4 regions of the Pseudomonas sp. LBUM1641 genome follow, and region 4 is predicted to be linked to each of the others. Evidence: predicted binding sites of a transcription regulator. Region 4 holds the regulator's gene; each other region holds the start of a gene.
What was found. The regulator FliA, encoded in region 4, starts transcription of late flagellar genes. The targets are predictions, from matches to a motif close to CTAAAGTTTNNNNNNNNNNNGCCGNTAA.

Region 1 (7,956 bases), 670 kb from region 4:
TGCGGCCAACACCGGTGTACTCAGCAACGTGCTGACCATCATCGCGATCGCCTCGATCCTGTTCGGTAACCTGCTGGCGCTGACCCAGAACAACCTCAAGCGTCTGCTGGGTTATTCGTCCATCGCGCACTTCGGTTACCTGCTGATCGCCCTGGTGGCGAGCAAGGGCCTGGCGATGGAAGCCATCGGCGTGTACCTGGTCACCTACGTGATCACAAGCCTGGGTGCATTCGGTGTGATCACGCTGATGTCCTCGCCTTACAAAGGCCGTGACGCAGACGCCTTGTACGAATACCGCGGCCTGTTCTGGCGCCGTCCGTACCTGACCGCCGTACTGACCGTGATGATGCTGTCCCTGGCCGGTATCCCGCTGACCGCTGGCTTCATCGGCAAGTTCTACATCGTGGCGACCGGTGTTGAGGCTCACGAATGGTGGCTGGTTGCTTCCCTGGTACTGGGCAGCGCCATCGGCGTTTTCTACTACCTGCGCGTGATGGTGACCTTGTACCTGATCGAGCCAAACCTGCGCCGAGTGGACGCCGAGTTGCACTGGGAGCAGAAAGCGGGCGGCGTAATGCTGCTGGCAATCGCCCTGCTGGCGTTCTTCCTGGGCGTGTACCCACAACCGTTGCTCACCCTGGTGCAGCATGCGGTGATGGCGGGTTGATCGCTTAGTTAAACGCAGCAAGCAAAACGGCGCCTTAGGGCGCCGTTTTGCGTTTCTGGAGAAGATAATCTTGTCAGGTTGAAGAAGCTTGCCTCCCGTAGCAGCTCTCGAGCTCAAGTGAGGCTGCGTCGGCTCAATTTGATCTTGTGCCTGGCTCTATAACGACGGCGTGGCCAACGTAGCCTCGCTTGAGCTCGACAACTGCTACGACACCTTCAGCAGTGGCGGTAAATCCGCAATCAGATCCTGAACTGCCCCACCAACTGACCCAACCGCTGCCCCAGGTCCGCCAGGCTGCGGGAGGTCTGGGCACCCTGTTGGGTTTCATCCGCCACGCTGTCCACCGCCACCGCGATCTGATGCACGCTGCGGTTGATCTCTTCGGCCACGGCGGTTTGTTCTTCCGCCGCACTGGCGATTTGCGCGTTCATCGAGTTGATGGTGCCGATCAACTGCGCCATGGTGTCCAGGGACGCACCGGCTTCATTGGCCTTGGCCGAAGTGCCGTCGCCGGCGTCGCTGGAGCGGCGCATGGATTCCACGGCGGCTTCGGTGCCTTTTTGCAGACGGTCGATCATGCCCTGGATTTCCTGGGTGCTTTGCTGGGTGCGGCTGGCCAGAGCCCGTACTTCGTCGGCGACCACGGCAAAACCACGACCGGCCTCCCCTGCCCGCGCGGCTTCAATGGCGGCGTTGAGGGCGAGCAAGTTGGTCTGTTCGGCAATCGAGCGGATCACGCCAAGCACGCTGACAATCGACGACACGTCCTGCTGCAAGCTGTCCAGGGATGCGCCGCTGCTGCGGATGTCGTTCACCAGCGCATGAATCTGCGCGATGCTGCCGTCCACGACTTTTTTCGCAGCCTGGCCTTCGGCGTCAGTTTGCTGTGCCGCCACCGCTGCACCTTGAGCACTGCGCGCCACTTCGTGGGCAGCAGAAGACATTTCGTTGATCGCAGTAGCCACCTGGTCCGTCTCGTGACGCTGGCGCTCCATGGCTTTTTCCGAGCGATTGGCTTGCTCGGCGACCTGACTCACCAGGCCGGTAAGCTGGGAGGTCATTTCGGTAATCTGCCGCACCAGGCCGTGGATCTTGTCGACAAAGCGGTTGAACGAGCCGGCCAGCTCTCCCAGCTCGTCCTGGCTGGTGATGGCCAGGCGGCGGGTCAGATCACCCTCACCGGCAGCGATGTCGTCGAGGTTGATCTTCATCAGGTGCAGCGGCCGCAGGATGGTATTGGCCACCAGCATGCCCACGGCGGCGATCACCAGCAGCACCACCACGGCAATCCCGATGATACTCAGCAGCACGCCTTCCATGCGCTTCTCGACCTTGGCCTGAACCTCAGCGACCTGGGCATCGATACCGTCCAGGTTCACCGACGTACCGATCACCATGTCCCATTTGGGCAGGTATTCGGTATAGCCGAGCTTGGGCACCAGCTCGGTCTGGCCGGGCTGTGTCGAGCTGTATTGCAGGTAGTGGGTGCCGTCCTTGCCGACCTTCACCAGGTCGCGGTTGACGTAGACGCCATTCGGGTCGCGGTTGTCCTTGAAGCTTTTACCGACGCCGTCCGGGCTGTTGCCCTTGAACAGGCGAATGGTCTCGGAGTCGTAGCCGAAGAAATAACCGTCCTTGCCGTAGCTGGTGTTGGACAGCAGCTTGACCACCTGCGCCCGCGCCGCCGTGTCGCCCTGGGCGGCAGCGTCGTACAGCGGCTTGATGGTGGTCATGGCCACCTCGACGTAACCGCGCAAGGTGGTCTTGGCGGCGTCGAGCAGGTTCTGACGGGTTTCTTCAACCTCGTTACGGGCCTGCTCTCGAAGGATCCAGACCGTGGTCAGGCTGATGATCACGGCAAACAACAGTACGGGCAGAACAGCAAGGGACAGTACTTTGGCCTTTAGACTCAGACGCATGGCTCTTCTCTCTTAAGGGACAACTTGAGAGGTTAACGGCCAGTTACAATAAATCTGTAGGACAATCCCGTCAGAGCGTCATTGCCGCAAACCAGCCAAACGCCAGCAGCGGAAGGTTGTAGTGCAGGAAGGTTGGTACCACGGTGTCCCAGATATGGTGATGCTGGCCATCGATGTTCAAACCCGAAGTCGGGCCCAGGGTCGAGTCCGACGCCGGCGAGCCAGCATCGCCCAGCGCACCGGCGGTACCAACGATGCACACGATGGCCAGCGGGCTGAAGCCCAGCTGCACGCACAGCGGCACAAAGATCGCGGCGAGGATCGGCACCGTGGAAAACGACGAGCCGATGCCCATGGTCACCAACAATCCCACCAGCAGCATCAGCAGCGCGCCCACACCGCGGCTATGGCCGATAAACGCCGCCGACGCTTGCACCAGTGTCTGCACTTCGCCGGTGGCCTTGAGCACTTCGGCAAAGCCCGACGAGGCGATCATGATGAAGCCGATCATCGCCATCATCTTCATGCCTTCGGTGAACAGGTCATCGGTGTCGCGCCAGCGCACGATGCCCGACACCGAAAAGATCAGGAACCCGGCCAGGGCGCCGATGATCATCGAGTCCAGCCACAGCTGGATAATGAACGCCGCCGCAATCGCCAGGCCGGCCACCAGCAGGGTCAGCGGGTTGTACTGCACCGCCACCTGCTCGACGCGCTCGATTTTCTCCAGGTCGTACACGCGCTTCTTGCGGTAGCTGATAAACACCGCCACCAGCAGGCCGACCACCATGCCCAGCGCCGGGAGGCCCATGGCGTGGGTGACGTTGACGTGGCTGATGTCGACGCCGCTCTTGGCCACGTTGGCCAGCAGGATCTGATTCAGGAAGATATTGCCGAAGCCCACCGGCAGAAACATGTAGGGCGTGATCAGGCCGAAGGTCATGACACAGGCGATGAGGCGGCGATCCAGTTGCAACTTCGTCAGCACGTATAAAAGCGGTGGTACCAGCAGCGGGATAAACGCGATGTGGATCGGCAGGATGTTTTGCGAGGCAATCGCGACTACCCAGAGCAAGCCGATCAACAGCCATTTGACGTGACTGCCGCCCGTGGCTTCCTGGCGATCCACCAGCAGCAGGGCTTTATCGGCCAACGCATGGGCCAGCCCGGATTTGGCAATCGCCACGGCGAAAGCGCCGAGCAACGCGTAGGACAACGCTACCGTCGCACCGCCACCCAGCCCGCTGTTGAACGCCTTGAGCGTTGCGTCGATGCCCAGGCCGCCGGTCAGTCCACCCACCAGGGCGCCGACAATGATCGCGATCACCACATGCACGCGGGACAGGCTGAGCACCAGCATCGTGCCGACCGCGGCGATTACTGCATTAATCATCGTTACCTCAAGACAGAAAAAACTAAAAAAAGCACACACCTGCCCGGGCTGCTGTCGGGAACGGCTGCCGCAAACCAGGTTTTAAAGGAGTTTTATTAGAGGGCGCGCACTTTGCAGCAGGTCGGCGGGCATGTCAAAGAACGGCGTCGCAAACGAGTTTAAATTGATCGTTTGAATAAAGAAAAATCCTGGGCGGCCGATACAGGCAGATCGTCTCTGTCGTATCGAAAGGTTAAGGAAGGCTCCATGTCGCTCAGACAGCTGTCCATTCAATGGAAAATCACCCTGCTGGCCGGACTTTGCCTGCTGGGCATCGTGACCTTGCTGGTAGGTCTCTCGCTGTACCGCATGGCGCAGAGCTCCGACCTGGTGAAGGCTTCCAGCATGGAAATGCTCGACGAAGCCGCCCAGGCACGCATTGAAGCCCAGGGTGAAGTCCAGGCATTGGGCATTCGCCAGCAGTTCATGGACGCCTATCAATACGGCCACGGTTTTTCCCGCCAGGTGCTGTTCCTGCGCGAACAGGCCGAGAAACGCTTCCTGGATGCCTTCGACCTGCGCGAAGACCTGACGCGCCAGGTCAAGGCCGCGCTGCAAGCCAATCCGGAACTACTGGGCTTGTCCTTGGTGTTCGAGGCCAACGCACTGGATGGCAAGGACGAGCTGTTCGCCAACCAGCAAGAGCTGGGCAGCAACGACAAAGGCCGTTTTGCGCTGTACTGGTCGCAGCCGACTGCGGGCAAGCTGACGTCAATGTCGCTGCCCGAAAGCGACATGTCCGACACCAGCGTCGGACCCAGCGGCGAAAAAGCCAACGCTTGGTTCACCTGCCCGCGCACCACACTCAAGCCGTGCGTGATCGAACCCTATTTCTATGTGATCGACGGGCAAAAGGTGCTGATGACCAGCATCGTTTTCCCGCTGATGGTCAACGGCAAAGTCATCGCCTCGCTGTCGGTGGACATCAACCTCAACAGTCTGCAAGCGGTCAGCCAGGGCGCGAGCCAGAAACTCTATGACGGCCAGACCAGCGTCAGCATCATCAGCCCGGTGGGCCTGCTGGCTGGCTACAGCCCGGACGCCGGCAAACTCGCCCAGCGCCTGGACGCCGTCGACACGGCCAACGGCGCGCAGTTGATCAGTTCACTTTCCACCAGCACCCAGACTCGCAGCGTGCGCACCGACCATCAACTCAAGGTGCTCGCGCCGTTCCAGCCGATCCCCGATGGCAAGCCGTGGGGCGTTCTGCTGGATGTACCGGAAAAAGTCCTGATCGCCCCGGCTGAAGCCCTGAAGTCCAAACTGGATGCCGACAACGCCAAAGGCACCCTTCTGGAACTGGGCCTGGGCCTGCTGGCCGCCATAGTCGGCCTGTTGCTGGTGTGGCTGATGGCCCGCAGCGTGACGCGGCCGATCCTCGGCGTGGCGCGCATGCTGGAAGACATTGCCAGTGGCGAGGGCGACCTGACCCGGCGGCTGGCCTACGACAAGCACGACGAACTCGGCGAGTTGGCCGGCTGGTTCAACCGCTTCCTCGACAAGCTGCAGCCGATCATTGCCCAGGTCAAACGCTCGGTGCAGGACGCCCGTGGCACCGCTGACCAGTCGGCCGCCATCGCCACTGAAACCAGCGCCGGCATGGAACAGCAATACCGCCAGGTCGACCAGGTGGCCACCGCCTCCCACGAGATGAGCGCCACCGCCCAGGACGTTGCCCGCAGTGCAGCACAAGCCGCCCAGGCCGCCCGCGATGCGGATCAGGCCACGCGTGAAGGTTTGACCGTGATCGACCGCACCACCACCAGCATCGGCCATTTGGCCGCAGACATGAGCACCGCGATGACCCAGGTGGAAGGCCTGGCCGCCAACAGCGAGAAGATCGGTTCGGTACTGGAAGTGATTCGTGCGATTGCCGAGCAGACCAACCTGCTGGCGCTGAACGCCGCCATCGAAGCTGCCCGTGCGGGTGAAGCCGGTCGTGGTTTTGCGGTGGTCGCCGACGAAGTGCGCAATCTGGCGCGGCGTACCCAGGAGTCGGTTGAAGAAACCCGCCTGGTGATCGAGCAACTGCAAAGCGGTACCCAGGAAGTGGTCGGTTCCATGAGCAACAGCCATCGCCAGGCCCAGGGCAGCGTCGAACAAGTGGGCCAGGCCGTGACCGCCTTGCGCCAGATCGGCGATGCGGTGACGGTGATCAGCGACATGAACCTGCAAATCGCCAGCGCCGCCGAAGAGCAAAGCGCGGTGGCCGAGGAGATCAACAACAACGTGGCGACAATTCGCGATGTGACGGAGTCGTTGTCCGAGCAGGCGAATGAATCGGCGCGGGTCAGCCAGGCTTTGAACAGCTTGGCGAATCAGCAGCAGGGCCTGATGGATCAGTTCAGGGTTTGATGAGGTGCGGGATACTCCGGCAATAAGCCCGAGTATCCGCAGCTGTCGAGCCTTGGCGAGGCTGCGTTGGTTTTCAATGGCGGCGTGGCAGGTCGATAACTACCTTTAACCCGCCCAGCTCGCTCTCCTGCAACAGAAGCACCCCGCCCCATACCTCAACAATATCCCGCACGATCCCCAGCCCAAGGCCGTGGCCGTCAATCTGCTCATCCAGCCGCGTGCCTCGGCTGAACACCTGGTCGCGCTGGCTCTCGGGAATCCCCGGCCCGTCATCTTCCACCACCAGCCGAAAGCCTTCCGGGGTTTCGCTGATGCTCAACACAATCTCCGCGTCCGCCCATTTACAGGCGTTGTCCAGCAGGTTGCCCAACAACTCCAGCAAGTCTTCGCGGTCCCACGGCAACTGCAAACCAGGCGGTACGCGGTAACTCAAATCCAGGTGTTCGCCATGGATCATGTTCAGGGTTGCCAGCAAGCCCGGCAATTCGCCATCGCAGTCAAACAGGGCACCGGGCAGCGTCTCGCCGGCCAGGCGCGCACGATTGAGTTCGCGATTAAGCCGTTGTTGCACCTGCTCCAGCTGTTCGCGCAGCAGCTTGCTCAGTTGCGGATGGTCCTTGAGCTGCTCACTGGATGCCACGCTCAGCAACACCGCCAACGGGGTTTTCAACGCATGGCCAAGATTGCCCAGGGCATTGCGCGAACGTTTGAGGCTGTCTTCGGTGTGGGCCAGCAAGTGGTTGATCTGCGCCACCAGCGGTTCCAGCTCTACCGGCACCTGGGTGTCCAGTTGCGAGCGCTGACCTTGCTGCAGTTGCGCGATCTGGTTGCGCGCGGTCTCCAGCGGGCGCAAGGCGCGGCGCACGGTGACCCGTTGCAGGAGCAGGATCAGCAACAGCGCCGCCAACCCCAGCACCAGGCCGATCTGGCGCATCAGGCGAAAGCTTTCTCTGACCGGGGTGTAGTCCTGGGCCACGCTGATGGAAATCGATTGGCCAAAACGCTTGTAGTCCGAACGCAGTACCAGCAACTGCTGGCCTTCCGGCCCCAATTGCAGGTTGCCCTTGAGCCCGGCTTGGGGCAGTTGTGGCAGTTCCTGGTCCCATAACGAGCGGGAACGCCAATGGGTGTCGGCAAAATCGATACGGAAATAGTGCCCGGAAAACGGCCGTTGATAGGCGGGAGACAACCGCTGTTCATCCAGTTGCACGCCCATAGGCCCGCGCACCAACGCCACCAGCAGGTTTTCGCTGTCGTTGCGCAAGCCCGATTCCAGGTAGCGTTGCAGGCCCATTTCGAACAGCCACAGGCTGGTCTGCGCCAGCACCAGGCCGACGATCACCATCACGCTGATCAGCCCAAGGCTCAGGCGCCGCTGGATCGACTTCATGCAGGGCTGGCGCCGAAACGGTAACCCTGGCCGCGCCGGGTCTCGATCACGCTACGGCCCAACTTGCGGCGCAAGTGATTGACATGGACCTCAAGCACATTGGAGTCACGCTCAGTCTCGCCATCATATAAATGTTCGGCCAAATGGCTTTTCGAAAGGATTTGCTCGGGGTGCAACATGAAATAACGCAACA
Region 2 (7,956 bases), 1.8 Mb from region 4:
CTGCCGATGATGTATTGCGAGGAGGAATTGGCCAGCGGCCAGTTGGTGCAACTGCTGCCCGAATGGTCATTGCCCGGCGGCTGGTTGCAGGCGGTTTACCCACATCGGCGCGGCGTATTACCGGCCGTGCGCGCCTGGATCGACCACCTGGATAACGCCTTCAAAGGGTGTGGAGACCGTTTGCTATGAGAATGACCGAAGAACAAGTCGCCACGTTTTGCCTGGGCCTGCCCGGTGCGCGGGAAGACTACAAATGGGGCGGCGTGCGGGTGTTTTCGATTGCCGGCAACAAGATGTTTGCCCTGCAGAATCTGCGGGGTGACTCGCTGGCGTTCAAGGTCGACAAGGAGTTGTTCCTCGGGCATGTGGACCGCCCGGGCATCCATCCGGCGCCGTACCTGGCACGGGCGCAGTGGATCATCATGGAAACGCCCTACCCGCTGGGCGCTGAAGAACTGCGTGGCCTGTTGCAGCGTTCCCACCAATTGGTGGTGAGCAAGCTGCCCAAGCGCACGCAGGTCGGCTTGTTGCTAGAAAATCGAGAGTAGCGTGCCGCCGAGGAACAACTGGTCAATCCAGAACACCTGGTGCAGCAACACGATCAACCAGAAGCCCACCTGATAAGACACCTTGCGCGTCTTGTGGCGGAACACCTGCTGGGCAATCAACGCCCCCGGCCAACCACCTGCCAGCTCCAGCGCGTGCAGGACATTTTCCGGGGTGCGCCAACTGTTTTCACGGGCCTTGTGCTTGTCGCTCCAGTACAACAAGAACGCCACCACACTGACCCCGCCATAGGCCACCAGCGGGATCAGCGAAACCCCGCGGAACCCCAGCAACGCCGAACCAAACAGCGGCGCGGCGCACAACAGTACAAACACCAGCGCCTTCAAGCGCGGATGCTGGATGTTCATGGCTTGACGGCTGACCAGTCGATCCAGCCGAACTGCCAAGTGGCCAGGATCACCAGGCCGAAGGCGATCCGGTACCAGGCAAACGCCGCGTAGCTGTGGCTGGCGATGAACTTGAGCAGCGCCTTGACCGCGATCATCGCAAAGATGAACGAGGTGACGAACCCGATGGCAAACACCGGCAGGTCATCCGGCTGGAACAGGTGACGGTACTTGTAGCCCGAATACACCGCCGCGCCGACCATGGTCGGCATCGCCAGGAAGAACGAGAACTCGGTGGCGGTCTTGCGTGACAGGCCGAACAACAGGCCGCCAATGATGGTGGCACCGGAGCGCGAGGTACCCGGGATCATCGCCAGGCACTGGGCGAAGCCGACTTTGATGGCGTCCTTCCAGGTGATGTCGTCGACGGTTTCGGCGTGCACTTCATGTTGGCGACGCTCGGCCCACAACATGATGATGCCGCCCACTACCAATGCCGCCGCAACGGTGATCGGGTTGAACAGGTAGTGCTTGATCAGGTCGGCGAAAATCACCCCCAACACCACCGCCGGCAATACGGCGATGATCAGGTTGATGGTAAAACGCTGGGCATTGCGCTGGGTCGGCAAGCCGATCACCACATCCAGGATCTTGCGTCGAAACTCCCACACCACCGCCAGGATCGCGCCGAGCTGGATGATGATGTTGAACGCTTCAAAGCGCTCGCCACCGAAGTTGATCAGGTCGGCGACGATAATCTGGTGCCCGGTACTGGAGATCGGCAAAAACTCCGTCAACCCTTCTACAACGCCGAGTATCAGTGCCTGTACGGCGGTCCAAAGATCCATCGATTCCCCCAAAGGTCATGCCCACGGCATGCCTCGTTCATATTTTTTAGACGTTCACTAACGAAGAATGCGCTGCAAGCACAGTGCAAATAATCAAGGCCGAACTGCGAAAATTCCGTGAAAAATCAGGCAGGACTCAGGTTTTTTGATTCTGGGCCGAAAGCCTATCAGACAAGCCGGAAATGTCGAAGCAGCGCCCAAAATTATAAGAACACGGAGTGACAGGACCATGAACAGTTTGCGCAGTATGTCCATCAGCCGGCGTCTCTGGCTGATCCTGATTGTCGCCGTGCTGATGCTGCTAACCCTCGGCCTGCTTATGCTCAAGCAGATTCATGGCGACCTTTACCAGGCCAAGAGCGAGCAGACCCAGCGTGTGGTGCAAACCGCCAGCGGGATCCTGACTTATTATCACAGCCTCGAAACCAGCGGCGTCCTGACCCGTGAAGCGGCGCAGAAGCAAGCCTTGAGCGCAGTGCGCGGGCTGCGGTATGGGAAGGATGATTACTTCTGGATCAATGACCTCACGCCCGTGATGATCATGCACGCGGCCAACCCCAAGCTCGACGGCCAGAACCTGTCGGCGATCCGCGACCCGGACGGCTTTGCGGTGTTCAACGAGTTCGTGATCCTGGCCAAGGCCAAGGGCGCCGGGATGGTGAACTACCGTTGGCCCAAGCCCGGGGCCGATGCGCCGGTGGCCAAGACCTCCTATATACAGCTGTTCGAACCCTGGGGCTGGATCATCGGCTCCGGCGTGTATGTCGATGACGTGCAAGCCGAATTCCGCGGCCAGGTGTGGAAAGCCTCAATGGTCGGCCTGGTGATTGCCGTGATCATGGCCCTGCTGGTGGTGTTGATTGCCCGCAGCATCGTGCGCCCATTGCAGCAAGCAGTGAACGCCATGGCCAATATCGCCAGTGGCGAAAGCGACCTGACCCGCACCCTCGACACCCACGGCCAGGACGAGGTCACTCAACTGTCCCGGCACTTCAACAGTTTTACCGCCAAGTTGCGGCAGGTGGTCGGGCAGTTGCAGACCTGCGCCAATGCGTTGGGCCAGTCATCCAGCGAACTGGGCAGCAACGCCAGTGACGCCCATGACCGCAGCCAGCAGCAATCACAGCAGATGGAATTGGTCGCAACCGCGATCAACGAAGTCACCTATGGCGTACAGGACGTGGCCAAGAATGCCGAGCACGCTGCCAGCGAAATGCGCGATGCCCAAGTACAGGCCGAACAGGGCCAACTCAACATCGACGGCAGCCTGCAACGGATCGACCAGCTCTCCAGCACCATCAGCCAGGCGGTGGAGGTGATTCGTACGCTGTCGACTGAAAGCACGCAGATTGGCGGGGTACTGGAAGTGATCCGCTCCATCGCCGACCAGACCAACCTGCTGGCCCTCAACGCCGCCATCGAAGCAGCCCGCGCCGGGGAGCAAGGCCGTGGTTTCGCGGTAGTGGCCGACGAAGTACGGCTGCTGGCCCAGCGCACGCAAAAATCCACGGCTGAAATCCAGGCGATGATCGAGCGCCTGCAAGGCCATTCGGAAGCGGCGGTCAAGGTCATCAGCGACAGCCACCAGGCGTCGCAACTGACCATCGAACAAGCGGGTCAGGCCGGCGCGAGCCTCACCGCCATCGGCCAGGCTTTGCGTAATCTCAATGGTTTGAACGCTTCGATTGCCAGCGCCACGTTGCAGCAGGCGCATGTGGTGGAAGACATCAACCAGAACGTCACCCAGGCAGCCGGCTTGTCCCACAGCACGGCACTGGCGGCGCAGCAGTCCAGCGTCGCGAGTGCACACTTGAAAGGCCTGAGCGAACAACTCGACGGACTGCTACGCCAGTTCAAGGTCTAACCCAGATCTCTGCTGAAGGGGCTTCTGTGGCGAGGGGGCTTGTCCCCCGTTGGGCTGCGAAGCGGCCCCAAATCCTGCCACTCGGTTTTCCTGAAAAAACGCGTTTACCTTATCAGGGCTGCTGCGCAGCCCAACGGGGGACAAGCCCCCTCGCCACAGGGGAGCTCTACCCCGCGCCCACCACTCTGGTTACAATCACCGCCCTCTTCGACTCCCCCAAGGAACCACCATGTCCGGGCTTGAACTGTTTGCCGCCGCCCTGGGGGTGATCGCTGTCTGGTTGACGGTTAAACAGAACCCGTGGTGCTGGCCCATCGGCCTGGTGATGGTGCTGCTGTACACCTGGATCTTCTTCGATGTGAAGCTCTACTCCGACATGCTCCTGCAAGTCATCTACGCCGGCCTGCAACTCTACGGCTGGTGGCAGTGGACCCGCGCCGGCGAGGTCAGGCAAGGCCGCCAGGTCACCAGCCTGGGGCTGCAACCGATCCTGCAAGGGCTGGCCGTGGGCGCCCTGGGTAGCCTGTTGCTGGGGGCCGCCATGGCCCATTGGACCGACGCCGCACAACCCTGGCTGGACGCGGCCCTGACTGGCTTCAGCCTGGTGGCGCAGATGTGGATGGCGCAAAAACGCGTGCAGTGCTGGCCGTTGTGGATCATCGTGGATGTGATCTTCGTCGGCCTGTTCTTCTACAAAGGTCTGTACCTCACCGCCGCACTCTATGCCTTGTTCACCGTGATCGCCGTGCAAGGCTGGCGCGAATGGCGCGCCGACCCGGCGTTGCACGCATGAAAGTCGTGGTATTGGCCGGCCCGGAATCCAGCGGTAAAAGCTGGCTGGCCGCGCAATTGCAGGCGCATTTTGGCGGTGTGATGGTGGGCGAATACGTGCGCCATTTCATCGACCACCACCAGCGCGATACCACCCTCGCCGATATCCCCGACATCGCCCGTGGCCAACTGGCCTGGGAAGACGCCGCCCGCGCCCGGCAGCCAGACTTGCTGATCCTGGATACCAACCTGCTGACCAATAAGCTGTGGAGCCAGACCCTGTTTGGCGACTGCCCGACCTGGCTCGACAGCGAACTGCTGGCCCGCCACTACGACTTGCACCTGCTGCTGTCGCCGGAAGACGTGGAATGGACTGCCGACGGCCAGCGCTGCCAGCCGGAGTTTGCCGACCGCTTCGCATTCTTTCAGGCCAGCCTCGATTGGCTGGAGCAACAGCACCTGCCACTGCAGGTGATCCGGGGCAATTGGCAAGCGCGCAGGCAACAAGCATTTTCAGCGGTTGAGCACTTGCTCCCACAGCGCTGAAGACCGGTTATCGGGTCAACGCAGTTCTCCACCCAGGGCACAGGTCAATCCTTGAAAGGAGATTGGCCTATGAACATGCGCATTGTTGCCCGCTTGATCAACTTGCCCGAAGACCGTGGCGTTCGTGTTGAAACCGCCGCCCACAAGCTCCTGCTGGTGCGTTCGGGTAGTCAGGTGCGGGCCTATCAGGCGGAGTGTCCCCACGCCGGGGCGCCTTTGGAGCAAGGCGTAATCTGTGACGGGAGGATCATTTGCCCGTGGCACAAGGCGGCTTTCCGGGTAGATGACGGCCAGGTCTGCGAGCCGCCCGCATTGGTGCAGCTCACGCAGTACCCGGTGGAGATTCACGATGGCGTGGTCAGTGTGGGCGACAAAGCGCTGCCCTCTTCATCCGCCCCACAAGCCAATGATTCCCGCTGCTTTATCGTGATTGGCGCCGGCGCAGCCGGTTCGGCGGCCGTCGCCACCCTGCGCCGCGAGGGCTTCAGCGGCCGCCTGCTGTGGATCGATCAGGAGCAAAATCCTGCCTACGACCGCACCGCCTTGAGCAAATTCGTCATCGCAGGCGAGATGCCGCCCGACGAAACCCCACCGTTGCTGGATGAAGCCAGCTACCCCGACATCCAGATCCACGGCGAAGTCCAAAACCTTGACCCTCACGCCAAATGCCTCCAACTCGTAGACGGTCGCCGCTTCGACTATGACGCGGCGCTGCTGGCCACCGGTGGCCAGGCCAAACCACTGGATATCCCAGGAGCCGTACTGAATAACGTCTTTGTGCTGCGCTCGCGGGATGACGCGGCGCGCATCGTTGAGGCTGCGCAACCGGGCAAATGCGCGGTGATCATCGGCGACAGCTTTATTGGCCTGGAGGCCGCTTCAGCGTTACGCAAACGCGGCTTGACGGTCCAGGTGGTGGGCCGTCACGAGATTCCGCTCGCAGCGCAACTGGGCAAGCGCATTGGCGCCTCACTGCGCCAGTTGCATGAAGCCAACGGCGTGATATTCCACAGCGCCAGCGAGCCCGAGCGTCTGGAAGGACACGGGGACGTGACGACAGTGGTGCTGAAAAACGGCCACAGACTGGCCGCAGACCTCGTACTGATGGGCGTCGGCGTAACACCCGCCACCGGGTTCGTACACGGACTGGAAACCGCCGATGACCAATCGTTGAAAGCAGACGCGAGTTTGCGCGTCGCGCCAGGTTTATGGGCGGCCGGTGACATGGTGACCTTCCCATGGAACGACCACCCGGCGCGAATCGAACACTGGCGCGTGGCGCAGCAACTCGGGGTGCTGGCGGCGCGCAACATGCTGGGAGCCGAGCAGGCGTTTGCCGATGTGCCGTTCTTCTGGACCTATCACTTCAGCAAGACCTTCGAGCTGCTGGGCCATCCCCGCCACTGGAACCAACTCCACGTGGAAGGTGACCTACAGCACCACCACTTCATCGCCCTGCTCTGCCGTGGCGATGAAGTGGAAGCAGTGATTGCCTGTGAACATCAGCGGGCGATGGCGCTGCTCTCGCAACACATGAAGCACCCGCTGAAAAAGGCCGAGGTGCTTGAGCTGATCCGCGGGCTCTAACGGGCCTTGCGGGTGCCGAGGTGGATCCAGGTCGGCGCATGGTCGCTGGCATGGGGCTCGTTGCGCACCCACGCATCCACCCCGGCGCCTTTCAGATAAGGCTTGAGCGCCGGATTGAGCAGCAAGTGGTCAATTCGTAGGCCGGCGTTTTTCTGCCAGTGCTGGCGGAAATAATCCCAGAAGGTATAAACCCGCTCATCGGGATACAGATGGCGCAAGGCGTCCGTCCAGCCTTGCTCCAGCAGGCGCTGGTAACAGTCACGAGTTTGCGGTTGCAGCAATGCGTCCTTGAGCCAGGAGCGCGGGTTGTAGATATCGAGGTCGGTGGGCACCACATTGAAATCCCCGGCCAGCAACACCGGGTGTTCACTGGACTGCAGGTGCCTGGCGTAGTCGATCAGCCGTTCAAACCACGCCAGCTTGTAGTCGAATTTCGGCCCCGGCTGGGGGTTTCCGTTGGGCAGGTACAGGCAGCCCACCAGAATGCCGTGCACGGCGGCTTCGAGGTAGCGGCTTTGATGGTCGGCGTCATCGCCGGGCAAACCCCGGCGGCTTTCCAGCGGTTGCGCGTCGCGGGCCAGAATCGCCACGCCGTTCCACGAGGCCTGGCCCAGGCACAACGCACCGTAGCCGGCGGCGTCAAAGTCGTTGAAGGGAAACAGGCTGTCGGGCGCCTTGAGTTCTTGCAGGCAGACAATGTCGGGCTGTTCCCGCGCCAGCCATTCCAGCAGATTGGGCAGGCGGGCGCGGATGCCATTGATGTTGAAGGTCGCGATCTTCAGCGCTTTCATGGGAAGGGTCCTTCCAGGGCTCTTGGAGTAGAGCCCGGAAGGTGTTCGGTCGTTCCGTTTTCAGGCGCGATTGACCTCAGTAGCCCAACGACAACCCGGTATTGCGCCGTGGGTCGTTGGCCCCATAAAAACGGTTATTGCCGACCGGCTTGCCGTCCAGGGACGGTGCGCCCACCAGGATCGCCGCCAGGTGGTTCGCATCCTGCGGGCCGGCAAACTTGTGGCCCCAGCCTTCGAGGATTTTCTGGGTGTCGGGACTCAGGGCAAAGCGCTCGATATTGGTCGCCTCAGGCAGCCATTGCTGGTGGAAACGCGGGGCGTCCACGGCTTCCTGAATGTTCATCTTGTAGTCGATCACATTGAGGATGGTCAGCAAGGTGGCCGTGATGATACGGCTGCCCCCCGGCGTACCCACCACCATCACCGCTTTGCCGTCCTTGGTGACGATGGTCGGGCTCATGGACGACAGCGGCGTCTTGCCCGGCGCGATGGCATTGGCTTCGCCCTGGACCAGGCCGTACATGTTAGGCACGCCGATCTTGGAGGTGAAGTCGTCCATTTCGTCGTTGAGGATCACCCCGGTCTTGCTCGCCATTACACCGGCGCCGAACCAGTCATTGAGGGTGTAGGTGACCGAGACGGCATTGCCCCACTTG
Region 3 (7,956 bases), 2.5 Mb from region 4:
ATTACCTACGACCTGCCCGCCCTCGCCCAATCGATCAAAGACTGGGGCCGCGAGCTGGGCTTTCAACAAGTGGGCATCAGCGGCCTCGACCTCGCCGAGCATGAACAGCACCTGCAGCGCTGGCTCGACGCCGGCTACCACGGCGAAATGGACTACATGGGCGCCCACGGCAGCAAGCGCTCACACCCGGAAGAACTGGTTCCCGGCACCTTGCGCGTGGTGTCGCTGCGCATGGACTACCTGCCCGGCGACACTCAAATGGCCCAATTGCTGGCCAAACCCGAAAAAGCCTACATCTCCCGTTACGCGTTGGGCCGCGACTATCACAAGCTGATCCGCAAGCGCGTGCAGCAACTGGCCGACCGGATTCAGGCACAGATCGGCCCGTTCGGCTTCCGTGCGTTTGTCGACAGCGCCCCGGTGCTGGAAAAAGCCATCGCCGAAAAAGCCGGGCTGGGCTGGATCGGCAAAAACACCCTGGTACTCAACCGCAAGGCCGGCAGCTACTTCTTCCTGAGCGAGTTGTTTGTCGACCTGCCGTTGCCGGTCGACCCACCCCACGCCACCGAACACTGTGGCCGTTGCACCGCCTGCCTGGACATCTGCCCTACCAACGCCTTCGTCGGCCCCTACGTGCTCGACGCCCGACGCTGCATTTCCTACCTGACCATCGAGCTGAAAAGCGCGATTCCCGAAGACCTGCGCCCACTGATCGGCAACCGGGTATTCGGCTGTGATGACTGTCAGATCGTTTGCCCGTGGAATCGTTTCGCCCGGCCTACCGACGAAGGTGATTTCAAGCCACGGCACAATCTGGATAACGCAGAACTGGCCGAATTGTTCATGTGGGACGAAGACAAATTTCTCAGCAGCACCGAAGGCTCGCCCCTGCGCCGCGCCGGCTATGAACGCTGGCTGCGTAACCTGGCGGTGGGCCTGGGCAATGCGCCGTCAAGCATTCCGGTGCTGGAAGCGTTGAAGGCGCGAAGGGAATACCCGTCGGAACTGGTGCGCGAACATGTGGAATGGGCGCTGAACCAGCACGCCGAACGTCAGTGTACGTCGTCGTTGTAGACGAACTTGGGCATTTCCCAATGGAAGCGGATCGCCAACAGACGCAATAGAAAGCCGCTGAACAGCGTCAGCAGGATCGATTGCTCGCTGGGCAGTTCCAGATAGATGCACAGCATGTAGAACCAGGCGGCCAGGAACGACACGCTGGCGTACAGCTCGCGGCGGAAGATCAGCGGGATGTCGTTGCAGAAGATGTCCCGCAGGATGCCGCCGAATACCCCGGTGATCACACCGCTGACCGACGCCACCAGCATGCCGTGGCCCATTTCCAGGGCGGTCATGCAACCGATCAGGGTAAAGGCCACGAGACCGACGGCGTCCAGCGCGAGGAACAGCGAGCGCAGGTGGCGCATCAGTGGGGCGATGAAGATTGTCACCAGAGCCGCGATGGAGGTCAGCACCAGGTATTCCGGGTGCTTGACCCAGGTCAGCGGGTAATGGCCGAGCAACACGTCACGCACCGAACCGCCGCCCAGTGCCGTCACGCAGGCGATCAGCACCACACCGAACCAATCCATGCCCCGCCGCCCGGCGGACAAGGCGCCGGTCATGGCTTCGGCGGTAATGGCGACGAGGTAGAGCATCAGCAGCATGGTGGCGATCCTTGCAAAGTTGTGGCGAGGGGGCTTGTCCCCCGTTGGGGTGCGAAGCAGCCCCTTTTAAAGGCAATAGAGTTTTCAGGTAGATCGGGATGTCAGATTTTAGGGCCGCTTCGCAGCCCAACGGGGGACAAGCCCCCTCGCCACAGACAAGCCCCTCGCCACAAAAGCCCGCTGGGCTCAGGTATTACCGCTTTAGAACTTGATGAAATGCTTGCGGTAATGCTGCAGCTCGGCAATCGACTCGCGAATATCGTCCAACGCCAGGTGGGTGCTGCCTTTATGGAAGCTGTCTTTGACTTCCGGCGCCCAGCGCGCTGCCAGTTCCTTCAAGGTCGACACGTCCAGGTTGCGGTAGTGGAAGTAGCTTTCCAGCGCTTTCATGTGGGTATAAAGAAAGCGGCGATCCTGGCAGATGCTGTTGCCGCAGATCGGCGACTTGCCCTTGGGCACCCACTTTTCCAGGAAGGCGATAGTTTCCGCTTCAGCCTCGGCCATGCTGACGCGGCTGTCACGCACGCGCTGGGTCAGGCCCGAGTTACCGTGGGTGCGGGTATTCCACTCATCCATGGTCGCCAGCACGGCGTCGCTGTGGTGAATGGCAATCACCGGACCTTCGGCCAAGGTGTTGAGGTTGCTGTCGGTGACAATGGTCGCCATCTCGATGATGACGTCGGTGTCAGGGTTCAGACCGGTCATTTCCAGATCGATCCAAATCAGGTTCTGTGGGTTTTGCATGTCGTGGTTCCTTGGCACCTTGGCGTAGCTGCGCAGTTTAGCAGGCAGGGCGTGCTAGACTCGCGACCGTTTTACCTAACCTTTGCATTATCGACACGGAACACCAATGGCCAAACGCCAGCTCAACCGTCGCCAAAACTGGCGCATCGAAAAGATTCAGGGCGAACGCGCTGCCCGCGCCGCCAAACGTGAGTCCTCCGCCGTGGAAGCGCTTGAGGGCGGCGACCTGGGCCCCGAGCAAACGGGGCTGGTGATCGCGCACTTCGGTGTGCAGGTCGAAGTCGAGGCCACAGAAGGCGACCACGCCGGCCAGGTATTCCGTTGCCACTTGCGCGCGAACCTGCCTGCGCTGGTGACCGGCGACCGGGTGGTATGGCGTGCCGGCAACCAGGGCATCGGCGTCATCGTCGCCCAGTTGCCGCGAACCACTGAACTGCGTCGCCCCGACAGCCGTGGCCAGCTCAAACCGGTGGCGGCCAACGTCGACATGATCGTCATCGTCTTCGCGCCACTGCCCGAGCCCCATGCCAACCTGATCGACCGCTACCTGGTAGCCGCCGAACACGCCGGCATTCGCCCGCTGTTGCTGCTGAACAAATTCGACCTGATCGACGAGCAGAACGCCCCGGCGCTCAACGCGCTGCTGGCGGTGTACCGCACCCTCGGCTACCCGGTGCTGGAAGTCTCGGCGCATCACGGCAATGGCATGGAACAATTGCAGACTGAACTGGATGGACGCATCAGCGTGTTCGTCGGCCAGTCGGGTGTGGGCAAGTCGTCCCTGGTCAACAGCCTGTTGCCGGAAGTCGAAACCCGTGTGGGTCCATTGTCGGAGCTGTCCGGCCAGGGCACCCACACCACCACCACTGCACGGCTGTTCCACTTCCCGGGCGGCGGTGAACTGATCGACTCCCCGGGCATTCGTGAATTCGGCCTGGGCCATGTGAGCCGTGCCGATGTTGAGGCGGGCTTTATCGAGTTCAACGACTTGATCGGCACCTGCCGCTTCCGCGACTGCAAACATGACCGCGAGCCGGGTTGCGCCCTGCTCAAGGCCCTGGAAGACGGCCGCGTGCAGCAGCAGCGAATGAACAGCTATCGCTCGATCATCGCCAGCTTGCCCGAGACCAGCTATTAACAGGTAGGAGCGAGCTTGCTCGCGAAAAGCGTGAGGGCGCCGCGTGCATTCAGAGAGCACGCGTCATCGTTAACGTCCATCGCGAGCAAGCTCGCTCCTACAGGATGTAGCAGATACAAAAAGGCCGCGATCATCGCGGCCTTTTTGTGTCCGGCTTACGAGCCAGTGGCTGGCTGAGTCGGGTCTTTCATTCCACCGTCATCAAACAGGTTCAGCTTCTGCCGCAGCTCATGGGCCGGCAACGGCTCCTGGTCGGGCGGCAGTGCGTTCGGGTCTGCCGGCACTTCGCCCGGCGCGCCTTCACCCTGGGTCGGTACCGGTGCCGTCGCAGGCGGTTCACCTTCAATCGCCCGCTGGGCCTTTTTGGTCAGCACGACGATATCGATGCGTCGGTTGATCGGGTTGAACGGATCCTTGGGATCAAACAGCTGCGAGGAAGCAAACCCCACCACCCGTGCCACTTGCGGGTCCGGATAGCTGCCGGCGACCAGTGCACGACGCGCGGCATTGGCCCGGTTGGCCGAGAGCTCCCAGTTACCGAAGTCGCCCTGCCCTGCATATGGCTTGGCGTCGGTGTGGCCACTGATACTGATCTTGTTCGGCACGGCCTTGATGGTGTCGGCCATGGCCAGCAGGATGTCTTCAAAGTACGGCTTCAACCGCGCGCTGCCAGAGTCGAACATCGGCCGGTTGGCGGCGTCCGTGATCTGGATGCGCAAGCCATCTGGCGTGATTTCGAAGGAAATCTGGTCCTTGAACTTCAGCAGTTGCGGGTTTTCCTCAACCTTGGTTTGCAGCTCTTGCAGCAACAGCTCGAGGCGTTCCTGCTCAACCTGATCAGCCATGGCCTCGACGGTATCGCGCTCGATCGGAATTTTTTCCTGGGGCGAGTCAGTCTTGATTTCAGGATTGATGGTGCGCTCGGGCGCCAGTTGCGGCGAACCACCGAGGTCGATCACAAAAGGCGTGCCGCTCTCGGAGAAACCGATGGGGTCCTTGAAGTAACCGGCGATGGCGATCTTCTGTTCCGGCGTGGCAGTGGACATCAGCCACAGCACCAGAAAGAACGCCATCATCGCCGTCGCAAAGTCGGCGAAGGCGATTTTCCAGGCGCCGCCATGGTGCCCCGCAGCGAAGCGCTTGACGCGCTTGATGATGATCGGCTGGTTGTTTTCCATGGCTTAGCGACCGCGAACCGCTTGTTCCAGCTCAGCGAAGCTTGGACGGTGCTTCGGATACAGGACCTTGCGCCCGAACTCCACCGCCAGCGAAGGCGGCATGCCGGAAGCCGAAGCCACCAGGCACGCCTTTATCGCTTCGTACAGATTCACTTCTTCCTTGGCATCGTGGGCCAGAGAAGTGGCCAGCGGGCCGAAGAATCCATAAGCCGCGAGAATACCGAAGAAGGTACCCACAAGTGCCGCACCCACGTGCATGCCGATGGCGGCCTGATCGCCTTCGCCGAGGGAGGCCATGGTCACCACGATCCCGAGAACCGCCGCAACAATACCGAAACCGGGCATGCCGTCGGCGATGCCGGTCACGGCGTGGGAAGGGTGTTCCAGCTCTTCCTTGAGGCTGAACAGTTCCATGTCGAACAGGCCTTCCAGCTCATGGGGCGCCATGTTGCCGGACGACATGATGCGCAGGTAATCGCAGATGTAGGCGGTCATGCGCTCGTCTTTGAGCACCGCCGGGTACTTGGCGAAAATCGGGCTCGCCGAAGCGTCCTCGATGTCGCCTTCGATGGCCATCATGCCTTCGCGGCGGCTCTTGTTGAGGATCTCGTAGATCAGCCCCAGCACTTCCAGGTAGAAGGTGTGGGAGAAGCGCGAGCTGAACATGCCCAGCGACTTCTTGATCACGTGCATGGTCATGTAGCCAGGGTTGGCTTGCAGGAATGCACCGAACGCCGCACCGCCGATAATCAGCACTTCGAAGGGCTGGATCAGCGCCGCAATCTTGCCGTGGGAAAGGACGTATCCGCCGAGCACGCTCGCGATGACGACGATGATGCCGATAATTTTAGCCATAGGGGATGAGTACTTGCGCCGTCGGGTTCAGGGTCATATTCGCAAGAGTTGAAAACTCTTGTTCTACTTATCGGCAAATCTGCGCCAGACTATAGCTCGTTATGGCGAAAAACCAGTTCGGCCCGTCCCGGGCGTGTTGACCGCAAGTGATGATCGCGCCCCAATCATGGCAAATGAAACGACAGTCCCACCTCAAAAACCCACGACGCTGGCCGCATGGATAAAGCGTCTGGACGATGTGCTCTTGCCTGTTCCGCAGGCGAGCCACGACCGGGTCTGCAAGGCCATCAGCGACAACCGCAATTCGTTGCGCGATATTGCGGAGCTGATGCAGAACAGCCCGGCACTGGTGCTCAGCGTGATGCGCGAGGCGAATAACCAGTCCCACGGCAGCCTGGCGGAACCGGCGGAAAACCTCGAAGTGGCGATCAATCGCCTCGGCCTCAAACGCACCGAGGAACTGCTGTCGCGCCTGCCTTCAGTGCCACTGAATGAAATCCCCGTGGCCCTGCGCCAGTTGCAGATGATCAGCCAGCACGCCTCGCAACAAGCCAGCGGGCTGTTCGCCAGCCGCCTGGCCCGGTTGTGGCAGGACATCCATTGGGGCAGCCTGCTGTTTCTTTCGCCGCTGTGGCCGATGGCGATTGCGTACCCCAAGCTGTTGGAAGAATGGGAGCTGCGGGTGATTCACAAGGGCGAATCGGCCCGCACAGTCGAACAGGAATTATTCGGCGTACGCCTGCTGGACCTGTGCCTGGGATTGACCGAGGCCTGGCGCCTGCCGATCTGGGTGTCCCAGGGTTATACGTTGCTGCTGACGGAACAGCGTTTGCTGGCCAAGGCGCTGCGCATCGCCCGCGAAGACGAGCCGTTGCGCCAACAGCAGTTGCTGGATGCCGACCCGAACCTGCGCCGCTGGCTGAATCAGCCGGCGAATACCGTGCTGTTGGCCAACGGCCTGGCGCTGGCGGCGCAGGAGTCGTGGACCTGCCCGCACACCCAACGCTGGCAATACCTGACCGCGCTTTACCTGCAACAACCGCTGGCCGAGGTGCAACAACAGTCTCACCAACACGCAGCGATCAGTGCCCGCAACACCCTTATGCGCGACCTGTGGCACCCGGCGCTGTCGTTGATCTGGCCCTGGGATGTGCAGCGTGTTCACCACGGGTTGCTGCCGGCACCGCCGCCCACCGCCGAATCCCTGGCGATCTGGCGCAAGCGCTGCACCGAATTGCTGGTAGAGCCGAGCCGCTTTGCCAACGCCATGCACCTGACCACCTGCGCCAAGGAAGCCCTCGTGGCCTGCGGCATGCAACGGGTGATGTTGCTGATGGCGGACAAAACCCTGAGCGCCTTGCGGGTGCATCAAGTCGACGGCCTGCCCAAGGACGCCGACCACCTGAGCCTCGACGCGACACAAAGTACCCTGCTGCAACGCCTGCTGGCCAAGTCCGCCCAGGTGCGCCTCAACCCCGACAATCACGCCCAGTTCTCGGCACTCCTGCCTGCGCAACTGCACCGCCTGTTCAAGGGCGAACATCTGCTGCTGCGCTCCGTAAGTTGCAATGGCCGGGTGGTGATGCTGATGGTGGCCGACCAGGGCGGCGGGCCGTTCTCGGAAACCACTGTGCAGGCCTTCGGCAAAACCGCCCAATGCATCGAAAAGGCCCTGCACAGCTTTACCAACCGCAGCGCCTGAAGCTTGCGCTACAATCGCCGTCCTTTAGCGCCCAACTTTTATGCCCAGGAGACCTCACATGCCTGACTTCTCTGGCTTGCCGCTGGTTATCGAGGCCAGTGACCTGCTCGGTCGCCTTGATGCCGAACACCTGATTCTGGTGGACCTCACCAGCGCCGCGCGTTACGCCGAAGGGCATATCCCCGGCGCACGCTTTGTCGACCCCAAGCGCACCCAACTGGGACAGGCGCCAGCGCCGGGCCTGCTGCCGGGCAAGGCTGATCTGGAAAAGCTGTTCGGCGAACTGGGCCACACCCCGGATGCCACCTACGTGGTGTACGACGACGAAGGCGGCGGCTGGGCCGGGCGATTCATCTGGATGCTCGACGTCATCGGCCACAAGAAATACCACTACCTCGACGGCGGCCTGCTGGCGTGGCTGGAAGAAAAACACCCCGTGTCCACCGACGTACCGGCCAGCGCCGGCGGCCCGGTCAGCCTGACGTTGCATGAAGAACCCACCGCCACCCGCGAGTACCTGCAAAGCCGCCTCGGCGCTGCCGACCTGGGCATCTGGGATGCTCGCGGCCCGCTGGAATACTCCGGGGAGAAAGTCCTCGCGGCCAAGGGTGGACACATCCCGGGCGCGGTGAACTTCGAATGGACCGCCGGCATGGACAAGGCCCGCCAACT
Region 4 (7,956 bases):
TGGGCTCGCTGGCCTGGAACCAGTTGCAGGGCAGCCAGCCGCAACAGGCCAACCTGTGGCGTCGCCTGCAACGCATCGGTCTGTCCGGCCCGTTGTCCCGCGACCTGCTACAGCTGACCACGCAAATTGAAGAACCTCGCCAGGCCTGGCGCATGCTCCTGGCCCACCTGGCGCGGATGATCGTCACCCCGGAAATCGAACCCCTGGAAGAAGGCGGCGTGATTGCCATGGTCGGCCCTGCCGGCATGGGCAAGACCACCACCCTGGCCAAGCTGGCCGCACGTTACGTGCTCAAGTACGGCGCACAGAACATCGCGCTGGTGAGCATGGACAGCTACCGCATTGGCGCCCAGGAACAGCTCAAGACCCTGGGCCGCATTCTCAATGTGCCGGTGACCCACGTCGACCCGGGCCAGTCCCTGGCCAACGCCCTCGATCCACTGCTGCGCAAGCGCGTGGTGCTGATCGACACCGCCGGCCTGCAAGCCAGCGACCCGGCCCTGCGCATGCAGCTGGAAAGCCTGGCCGGGCGCGGGATCAAATCCAGAAACTACTTGGTACTTGCTACCACCAGCCAGAAGCAGGTATTGACCGCCGCCTATCACAGCTACAAGCGCTGTGGGCTGGCGGGCTGCATCCTGACTAAACTGGATGAGACGGCGAGCCTGGGCGAAGTGTTGAGCCTGGCCATCAGTCATGAATTACCGGTTGCTTACCTGACCGACGGGCCGCGGATTCCGGATGATTTGCATCTGCCGCGCCGTCATCAGTTGGTCAGCCGGGCTGTCAGCGTGCAAATGCAGGAAGAACCCAGTGAGGAAGCGATGGCTGACATGTTTGCTGACCTCTACCACAGCCCGAACAAACGTGTCGGCTGAGGCAACATGGCCTTTAATTTACAAATGACAGTGCAAAGTATCTACATCGATGGTCTGCCAGCAGTTCGCGCGGCCAAGTCATGTAGCCTGCGTCTAAGCAAGACAAGGTAAAGAAATAAAATGGGCAGCATGCATCCCGTACAGGTGATCGCGGTGACCGGCGGCAAAGGTGGCGTCGGAAAAACTAACGTGTCAGTGAATTTGTCCCTGGCCCTGGCAGAGCTTGGCCGTCGCGTCATGCTGCTGGATGCTGACCTGGGTCTGGCGAACGTTGACGTTCTGCTGGGACTGACGCCCAAACATACCCTGGCCGATGTCATCGAAGGCCGCTGTGAGCTGCGCGACGTACTGTTGCAAGGCCCCGGCGGGATTCGCATCGTGCCGGCCGCGTCCGGCACCCAGAGCATGGTGCACCTGAGCCCGGCGCAGCATGCCGGCCTGATTCAGGCGTTCAGCGACATTGGCGACAACCTCGACGTGCTGGTGATCGACACCGCCGCCGGGATCGGCGAGTCCGTGGTCAGCTTCGTGCGCGCAGCCCAGGAAGTGTTGCTGGTGGTGTGCGACGAACCGACCTCGATCACCGACGCCTACGCGCTGATCAAACTGCTCAACCGCGACTACGGCATGAACCGCTTCCGCGTGCTGGCCAACATGGCCCAAAGCCCCCAGGAAGGCCGGAATCTGTTCGCCAAGTTGACCAAGGTCACAGATCGCTTCCTCGATGTCGCCTTACAATACGTTGGCGCAGTTCCCTACGACGAATGCGTACGCAAGGCCGTGCAAAAGCAGCGTGCGGTCTATGAAGCGTTCCCTCGTTCGAAGTGCGCATTGGCGTTCAAGGCTATTGCCCAGAAGGTCGATACCTGGCCGTTGCCCGCCAACCCGCGTGGGCATCTGGAGTTTTTCGTCGAGCGATTGGTGCATCAGACGAGCGCAGGACCGGTGCTATGACAGCCAGCGGCTACAACCTTTACAAGAAGTCGGCACGTGACAGTCAAGTCGAATTGATCGAGCGCTATGCGCCCCTGGTCAAGCGCATTGCCTATCACTTGCTGGCGCGCCTGCCCGCCAGTGTCCAGGTCGAAGACTTGATCCAGGCCGGGATGATCGGCTTGCTCGAAGTGTCGACCAAATACGACGCGAGCAAGGGCGCAAGTTTCGAGACATACGCGGGTATTCGTATCCGTGGGGCCATGCTCGATGAAGTGCGTAAAGGTGATTGGGCGCCGCGTTCGGTACACCGCAATACGCGCATGGTAAGTGACGCAATTCGCTCAATTGAAGCAAAAACCGGTCGCGACGCTAAAGATCATGAAGTTGCGGCCGAACTCCAATTGAGTCTCGACGATTACTACGGGATTTTGAACGATACCTTGGGCAGCCGCCTGTTCAGTTTCGACGACCTTTTGCAGGACGGCGAACATGAAGGGCTGCACGAGGACGGCGCGAGTGCTCATCTCGAACCGTCACGCGATCTGGAAGATGAACGCTTCCAGACTGCGCTGGCGGACGCGATTGCCAATTTGCCGGAGCGTGAGCGACTGGTGTTGGCGCTGTACTACGACGAAGAGCTGAACCTCAAGGAAATCGGTGAGGTCCTGGGAGTCAGCGAATCGCGAGTCAGCCAGTTACACAGCCAGTGCGCGGCCCGCTTGCGGGGGCGTTTGGGAGAGTGGCGAGCGCGCTGACAGGCAGTGTGGGGACACTGCGAACGATACCGTCCGGGCGCTGCGCCCGGACGGGCTTGGCCCGTGGTGCGCCCCCGGTAGTCCTTTTTGTGTAACGCCTGTTGATTGATATGGCGCGCCCAGGTGCTGGGCGCGTTTAAGACTGCTTGGAGGTCGAATTGGACAAGAACATGAAAATCCTCATCGTTGATGACTTCTCAACGATGCGGCGGATCATAAAAAACCTGTTGCGTGACCTTGGGTTCACTAACACGGTCGAGGCGGATGACGGCATTACGGCGATTCCGATCCTCAACAGCGGGAGCATTGACTTTCTGGTAACGGACTGGAACATGCCGGGCATGACCGGTATCGATCTGCTGCGCCACGTGCGCGCGGATGAAAAACTGCGCAGCCTGCCTGTGCTGATGGTGACCGCTGAAGCCAAGCGTGAACAGATCATCGAAGCCGCCCAAGCCGGGGTTAACGGCTACGTGGTCAAGCCATTCACTGCACTGGCCTTGAAAGAGAAGATCGAAAAGATCTTCGAACGCATCGGTCATTGATGCTGCCACGGGGGAGCTATGGAGCATAAAGAATCATCGCAGGCCGACTTCGAGTCGACCCTGAAAAAACATGCCCACCAACTCGTCGAAAGCCTAGAAAAAGGCCAGTTCGGTGACGCGGTGCAGTTAATCCATGAGCTCAACCAGACCCGTGACCGCGGCCTGTACCAGGAAGTGGGCAAGCTCACCCGTGAGTTGCACAGTGCGATTGTCAATTTTCAGATTGACCCGCACATGCCCCAGGCCGAAGAAATCTCGCAGATCACGGATGCCACCGAACGCCTGTCCTATGTGGTCAGGCTGACTGAGGCGGCGGCCAACCGCACCATGGACCTGGTGGAAAACGCCACGCCTCTGGTCAACGGTATGGCCAGTGAAGCCAAGGCCCTGAGCACTGACTGGGGCCGGTTCATGCGTCGGGAAGTGGGCGCTGAAGAGTTTCGTGAGCTGGCGCGTCGGGTTGAAGGCTTTTTGTCCCGCAGCGAGCAGGAAAACCGCACGGTTTCCAGCAACCTCAATGACATTCTGCTGGCCCAGGACTACCAGGACCTCACCGGTCAGGTGATCAAGCGCGTGACCCAACTGGTCACCGAAGTGGAAAGCAACCTGCTCAAACTGGTGTTGATGGCGGGTCAAGTTGACCGGTTTGCCGGCATCGAACATGACCGCGAAGCGATCCTTTCTGAAAAAGATCCACAAAAACACCTCGCCAAGGGTGAAGGTCCGCAGATTCATGCCGATAAACGTGAAGACGTTGTATCCGGGCAAGACGACGTAGACGATTTGCTGTCCAGTTTAGGCTTCTAAGGAGCACACCCATGAGCTTCGGCGCCGATGAAGAAATCCTTCAGGATTTCCTTGTAGAGGCCGGCGAAATTTTAGAGCAACTGTCCGAACAACTGGTCGAGCTGGAAAGCCGACCGGATGATGCGAACCTGCTCAATGCAATTTTTCGCGGTTTTCACACTGTAAAAGGGGGCGCCGGCTTCCTCCAGCTCCACGAGCTGGTGGAGTGCTGTCACATCGCCGAGAACGTGTTCGACATCCTGCGCAAGGGTGAGCGGCACGTCGACTCGGAACTGATGGACGTGATCCTGGAAGCGCTGGACGCGGTCAACGGCATGTTCAGTGAAGTGCGCGAACGTGCACCGATCACGGCCGCCACCCCGGAACTGCTGGCCGCCCTGGCGCGCCTGGCAGAACCTGCGGCCAATGCGCCGGTGGTCGAGGCGGTGGCTGAGCCTGTCGCCGAGCCTGCGGGCGACGTGACCGACAGCGAATTCGAACAACTGCTGGACTCGCTGAACGCCGTCAAGGCCGAAGCCGAAGCTCCGGCGGCCAGTGCGCCGGCCATGGTGCCGACCACCGAAGACATTACCGACGCCGAGTTCGAGTCATTGCTCGACCAGTTGCACGGCAAGGGCCAGTTTGCCCCGGACGCGGTGGCCGCAGCGCCAGCGCCAGCGGAAGCAGCGGCGCCTGCCAGCAACGAAATCACCGATGACGAATTTGAAGCGTTGCTGGACCAGTTGCATGGCAAAGGCTCGTTTGCTGCCGATGCACTGCCGGAAGTTGCTGCAGCAGTCGCTGCACCTGCCGCACCCGCCGCTGCTGCTGCCGCTGCACCGGCTGCCGATGGACTGATCTCCGATCACGAATTCGAAGCCCTGCTGGATGAACTGCATGGCAAGGGCAAGTTCACCGAAGTGGCCGGCGCTGCTGCACCGGCTGCTACAGCGGCCACTGCGGTTGCAACGCCGGCTCCGGTGGCTGCCAAGGCCGCTGCACCGGTGGCTGCAAAACCTGCACCGGCGCCCGCGCCCGCGCGTGCCGCTGCTGCTCCGGCCGCAGACAAGCAACCAGCCAGTGAAGCCGAAACCACCGTGCGGGTTGATACCGCGCGCCTGGACGACATCATGAACATGGTCGGCGAACTGGTGCTGGTGCGTAACCGCCTGGTGCGCCTGGGCCTGAACAGCGGCGATGAGGCCATGCAAAAGGCCGTGTCGAACCTCGACGTGGTCACCGCCGACCTGCAAACCGCTGTCATGAAGACCCGGATGCAGCCGATCAAGAAAGTCTTCGGCCGCTTCCCGCGTCTGGTTCGCGACCTGGCACGCCAGCTCAAGAAAGAGATCAACCTGGAACTGGTGGGTGAAGAAACCGACCTCGACAAAAACCTTGTCGAGGCCCTGGCCGACCCGCTGGTCCACTTGGTGCGCAACGCTGTCGACCACGGCATCGAGTCCCCGGAAGAACGTGAAGCTTCGGGCAAGAACCGTCTGGGCAAAGTGATCCTGGCGGCCGAACAGGAAGGCGACCATATCCTGCTGTCGATCACCGATGACGGCAAAGGCATGGACCCGAATATCCTGCGGGGCATCGCGGTCAAGCGTGGCGTGATGGACAAGGACGCCGCCGACCGTCTCACTGACACCGAGTGCTACAACCTGATCTTCGCCCCGGGCTTCTCCACCAAGACCGAGATTTCCGACGTGTCGGGCCGTGGCGTGGGCATGGACGTGGTGAAGACCAAGATCAGCCAGCTCAACGGCTCGATCAACATTTACTCGACCAAGGGCCAAGGCTCGAAGATCGTCATCAAGGTGCCGTTGACCCTGGCGATCATGCCAACCCTGATGGTGATGTTGGGCAACCAGGCGTTCGCCTTCCCGCTGGTCAACGTCAACGAAATCTTCCACCTCGACCTGTCGCGCACCAACGTAGTGGACGGCCAGGAAGTGGTGATCGTGCGCGATAAGGCGCTGCCACTGTTCTACCTCAAGCGCTGGCTGGTGGCTTCGGCCAAGCATGAAGAGCAGCGCGAAGGCCATGTGGTGATTCTTTCCGTGGGCACCCAGCGTATCGGCTTTGTCGTCGATCAACTGGTGGGCCAGGAAGAAGTGGTCATCAAGCCTTTGGGCAAAATGCTGCAGGGAACCCCGGGCATGTCGGGTGCGACCATTACCGGTGACGGTCGGATCGCGCTGATTCTGGATGTTCCGAGCATGCTCAAGCGTTACGCCGCACGGCGTATTTGATTCGGCCCGGGCAGGGCGGTTGTCCCTCGCCCGGCCTAACGGAGTGTTTATGGTAGTCAAGGTCCTGGTGGTGGACGATTCAGGTTTCTTCCGCCGCCGCGTCTCGGAAATTCTTTCATCGGATTCCAATATCCAGGTGGTCGGTACGGCCACCAACGGCAAAGAGGCGATCGATCAGGCCATGGCCCTCAAGCCAGACGTGATCACCATGGACTACGAGATGCCGATGATGGACGGCATCACGGCGGTGCGGCACATCATGCAGCGCTGCCCGACTCCGGTGTTGATGTTCTCCTCGCTGACCCACGAAGGCGCCCGGGTCACCCTGGATGCGCTGGACGCCGGCGCGGTGGACTTCCTGCCGAAGAATTTCGAAGACATCTCGCGCAACCCCGAGAAGGTCAAGCAGATGCTCTGCGAGAAGGTGCACAGCATCTCCCGCAGTAACCGTCGCAGCCTGTTCAGTGCGCCGGCGCCGGCACCTGTTACACCGCCCCCGGCAGCCCCGAGCACCTTTGGTCGCCCGGCGCCTGCGCCGGTTGCGCGTCCGGCCGCAGCGCCTGTGCGTACGGCTGCGCCCACGGCGCATTCGCCTGCTCCCAAGCGCAAAGCCTACAAGCTGGTGGCCATCGGTACCTCCACCGGCGGCCCGGTTGCCTTGCAGCGGGTGTTGACCCAACTGCCGGCCAACTTCCCGGCCCCGATCGTGTTGATCCAGCACATGCCGGCCGCGTTCACCAAGGCCTTTGCCGAGCGCCTGGACAAGCTGTGCCGCATCAGCGTCAAGGAAGCCGAGGATGGCGACATCCTGCGCCCGGGTCTCGCGCTGCTGGCCCCTGGCGGCAAGCAGATGATGGTCGATGGCCGTGGCGCGATCAAAATCCTGCCGGGTGACGAGCGCCTGAACTACAAGCCGTGTGTGGATATCACCTTCGGTTCCGCAGCCAAGTCCTACGGCGACAAAGTTCTGGCGGTGGTCTTGACCGGCATGGGTGCCGACGGCCGCGAAGGCGCACGTTTGCTCAAGCAGGGCGGCAGCGCGATCTGGGCCCAGGATGAAGCCAGCTGCGTGATCTATGGCATGCCCATGGCCATCGTCAAAGCCGACCTGGCCGACGCCGTCTACAGCCTGGACGACATCGGCAAGCATCTGGTGGAGGCCTGCCTGTAATGGATGTATTGAGCCTGATTGGCATCATCATGGCGTTTGTCGCGATTATCGGCGGCAACTACCTCGAAGGCGGCCACCTGGGTGCCCTGGCCAACGGCCCGGCGGCGTTGATCGTGATCGGCGGCACCGTGGGCGCAGCCTTGCTGCAATCGCCCATGAGTTCGTTCAAGCGCGCGATGCAGATCCTTATCTGGATTATTTTCCCGCCACGTGTCGACTTGCCGGGTGGCATCGACCGCGTGGTTAACTGGAGCCTCACAGCGCGCAAGGAAGGCCTGCTGGGCCTGGAAGGCGTGGCCGATGCCGAGCCCGACAGCTACGCACGCAAAGGCTTGCAATTGCTGGTGGACGGCGCCGAGCCGGAAGCGATTCGCAGCATCCTGGAAGTGGATTTCTACACCCAGGAAAGCCGCGACATCAACGCCGCCAAAGTCTTTGAAAGCATGGGCGGCTACGCGCCGACCATCGGCATCATCGGTGCGGTGATGGGCTTGATCCACGTGATGGGCAACCTGGCCGATCCGTCGCAACTGGGCAGCGGGATTGCCGTGGCGTTCGTCGCCACCATCTACGGCGTGGCCAGTGCCAACCTGGTGTTGTTGCCGGTGGCCAGCAAGCTCAAGTCGATCG

Region 1: ACA046_RS21070 (methyl-accepting chemotaxis protein) is a predicted target of FliA. The motif match lies at 4,155-4,182, and genes of this name have one in related genera.
Region 2: ACA046_RS15725 (methyl-accepting chemotaxis protein) is a predicted target of FliA. The motif match lies at 1,877-1,904, and genes of this name have one in related genera.
Region 3: motA (flagellar motor stator protein MotA) is a predicted target of FliA. The motif match lies at 5,650-5,677, and genes of this name have one in related genera.

What each region holds. Positions count from the first base shown of each region.
Region 1 covers NZ_CP166815.1:4,549,950-4,557,905, forward strand. Annotated here, with positions in the region: gene nuoN (NADH-quinone oxidoreductase subunit NuoN) at 1-667, shown strand, start outside; gene ctpM (methyl-accepting chemotaxis protein CtpM) at 907-2,586, opposite strand; gene ACA046_RS21065 (Na+/H+ antiporter family protein) at 2,657-3,976, opposite strand; gene ACA046_RS21070 (methyl-accepting chemotaxis protein) at 4,226-6,373, shown strand; gene ACA046_RS21075 (sensor histidine kinase) at 6,447-7,763, opposite strand; gene ACA046_RS21080 (response regulator transcription factor) at 7,760-7,956, opposite strand, start outside.
Region 2 covers NZ_CP166815.1:3,436,255-3,444,210, reverse strand. Annotated here, with positions in the region: gene ACA046_RS15745 (LysR substrate-binding domain-containing protein) at 1-189, shown strand, start outside; gene ACA046_RS15740 (MmcQ/YjbR family DNA-binding protein) at 186-548, shown strand; gene ACA046_RS15735 (DUF1294 domain-containing protein) at 531-914, opposite strand; gene ACA046_RS15730 (undecaprenyl-diphosphate phosphatase) at 911-1,741, opposite strand; gene ACA046_RS15725 (methyl-accepting chemotaxis protein) at 1,971-3,605, shown strand; gene pnuC (nicotinamide riboside transporter PnuC) at 3,835-4,398, shown strand; gene ACA046_RS15715 (AAA family ATPase) at 4,395-4,922, shown strand; gene ACA046_RS15710 (FAD-dependent oxidoreductase) at 4,992-6,509, shown strand; gene xth (exodeoxyribonuclease III) at 6,506-7,300, opposite strand; gene ggt (gamma-glutamyltransferase) at 7,377-7,956, opposite strand, start outside.
Region 3 covers NZ_CP166815.1:614,811-622,766, reverse strand. Annotated here, with positions in the region: gene queG (tRNA epoxyqueuosine(34) reductase QueG) at 1-1,074, shown strand, start outside; gene ACA046_RS02770 (trimeric intracellular cation channel family protein) at 1,053-1,667, opposite strand; gene orn (oligoribonuclease) at 1,869-2,411, opposite strand; gene rsgA (small ribosomal subunit biogenesis GTPase RsgA) at 2,518-3,549, shown strand; gene motB (flagellar motor protein MotB) at 3,705-4,727, opposite strand; gene motA (flagellar motor stator protein MotA) at 4,731-5,582, opposite strand; gene ACA046_RS02745 (HDOD domain-containing protein) at 5,749-7,284, shown strand; gene ACA046_RS02740 (rhodanese-like domain-containing protein) at 7,343-7,956, shown strand, end outside.
Region 4 covers NZ_CP166815.1:5,223,286-5,231,241, reverse strand. Annotated here, with positions in the region: gene flhF (flagellar biosynthesis GTPase FlhF) at 1-878, shown strand, start outside; gene fleN (flagellar synthesis regulator FleN) at 999-1,832, shown strand; gene fliA (RNA polymerase sigma factor FliA) at 1,829-2,569, shown strand; gene ACA046_RS23900 (chemotaxis response regulator CheY) at 2,740-3,114, shown strand; gene ACA046_RS23895 (protein phosphatase CheZ) at 3,133-3,921, shown strand; gene ACA046_RS23890 (chemotaxis protein CheA) at 3,933-6,155, shown strand; gene ACA046_RS23885 (protein-glutamate methylesterase/protein-glutamine glutaminase) at 6,205-7,326, shown strand; gene ACA046_RS23880 (flagellar motor protein) at 7,326-7,956, shown strand, end outside.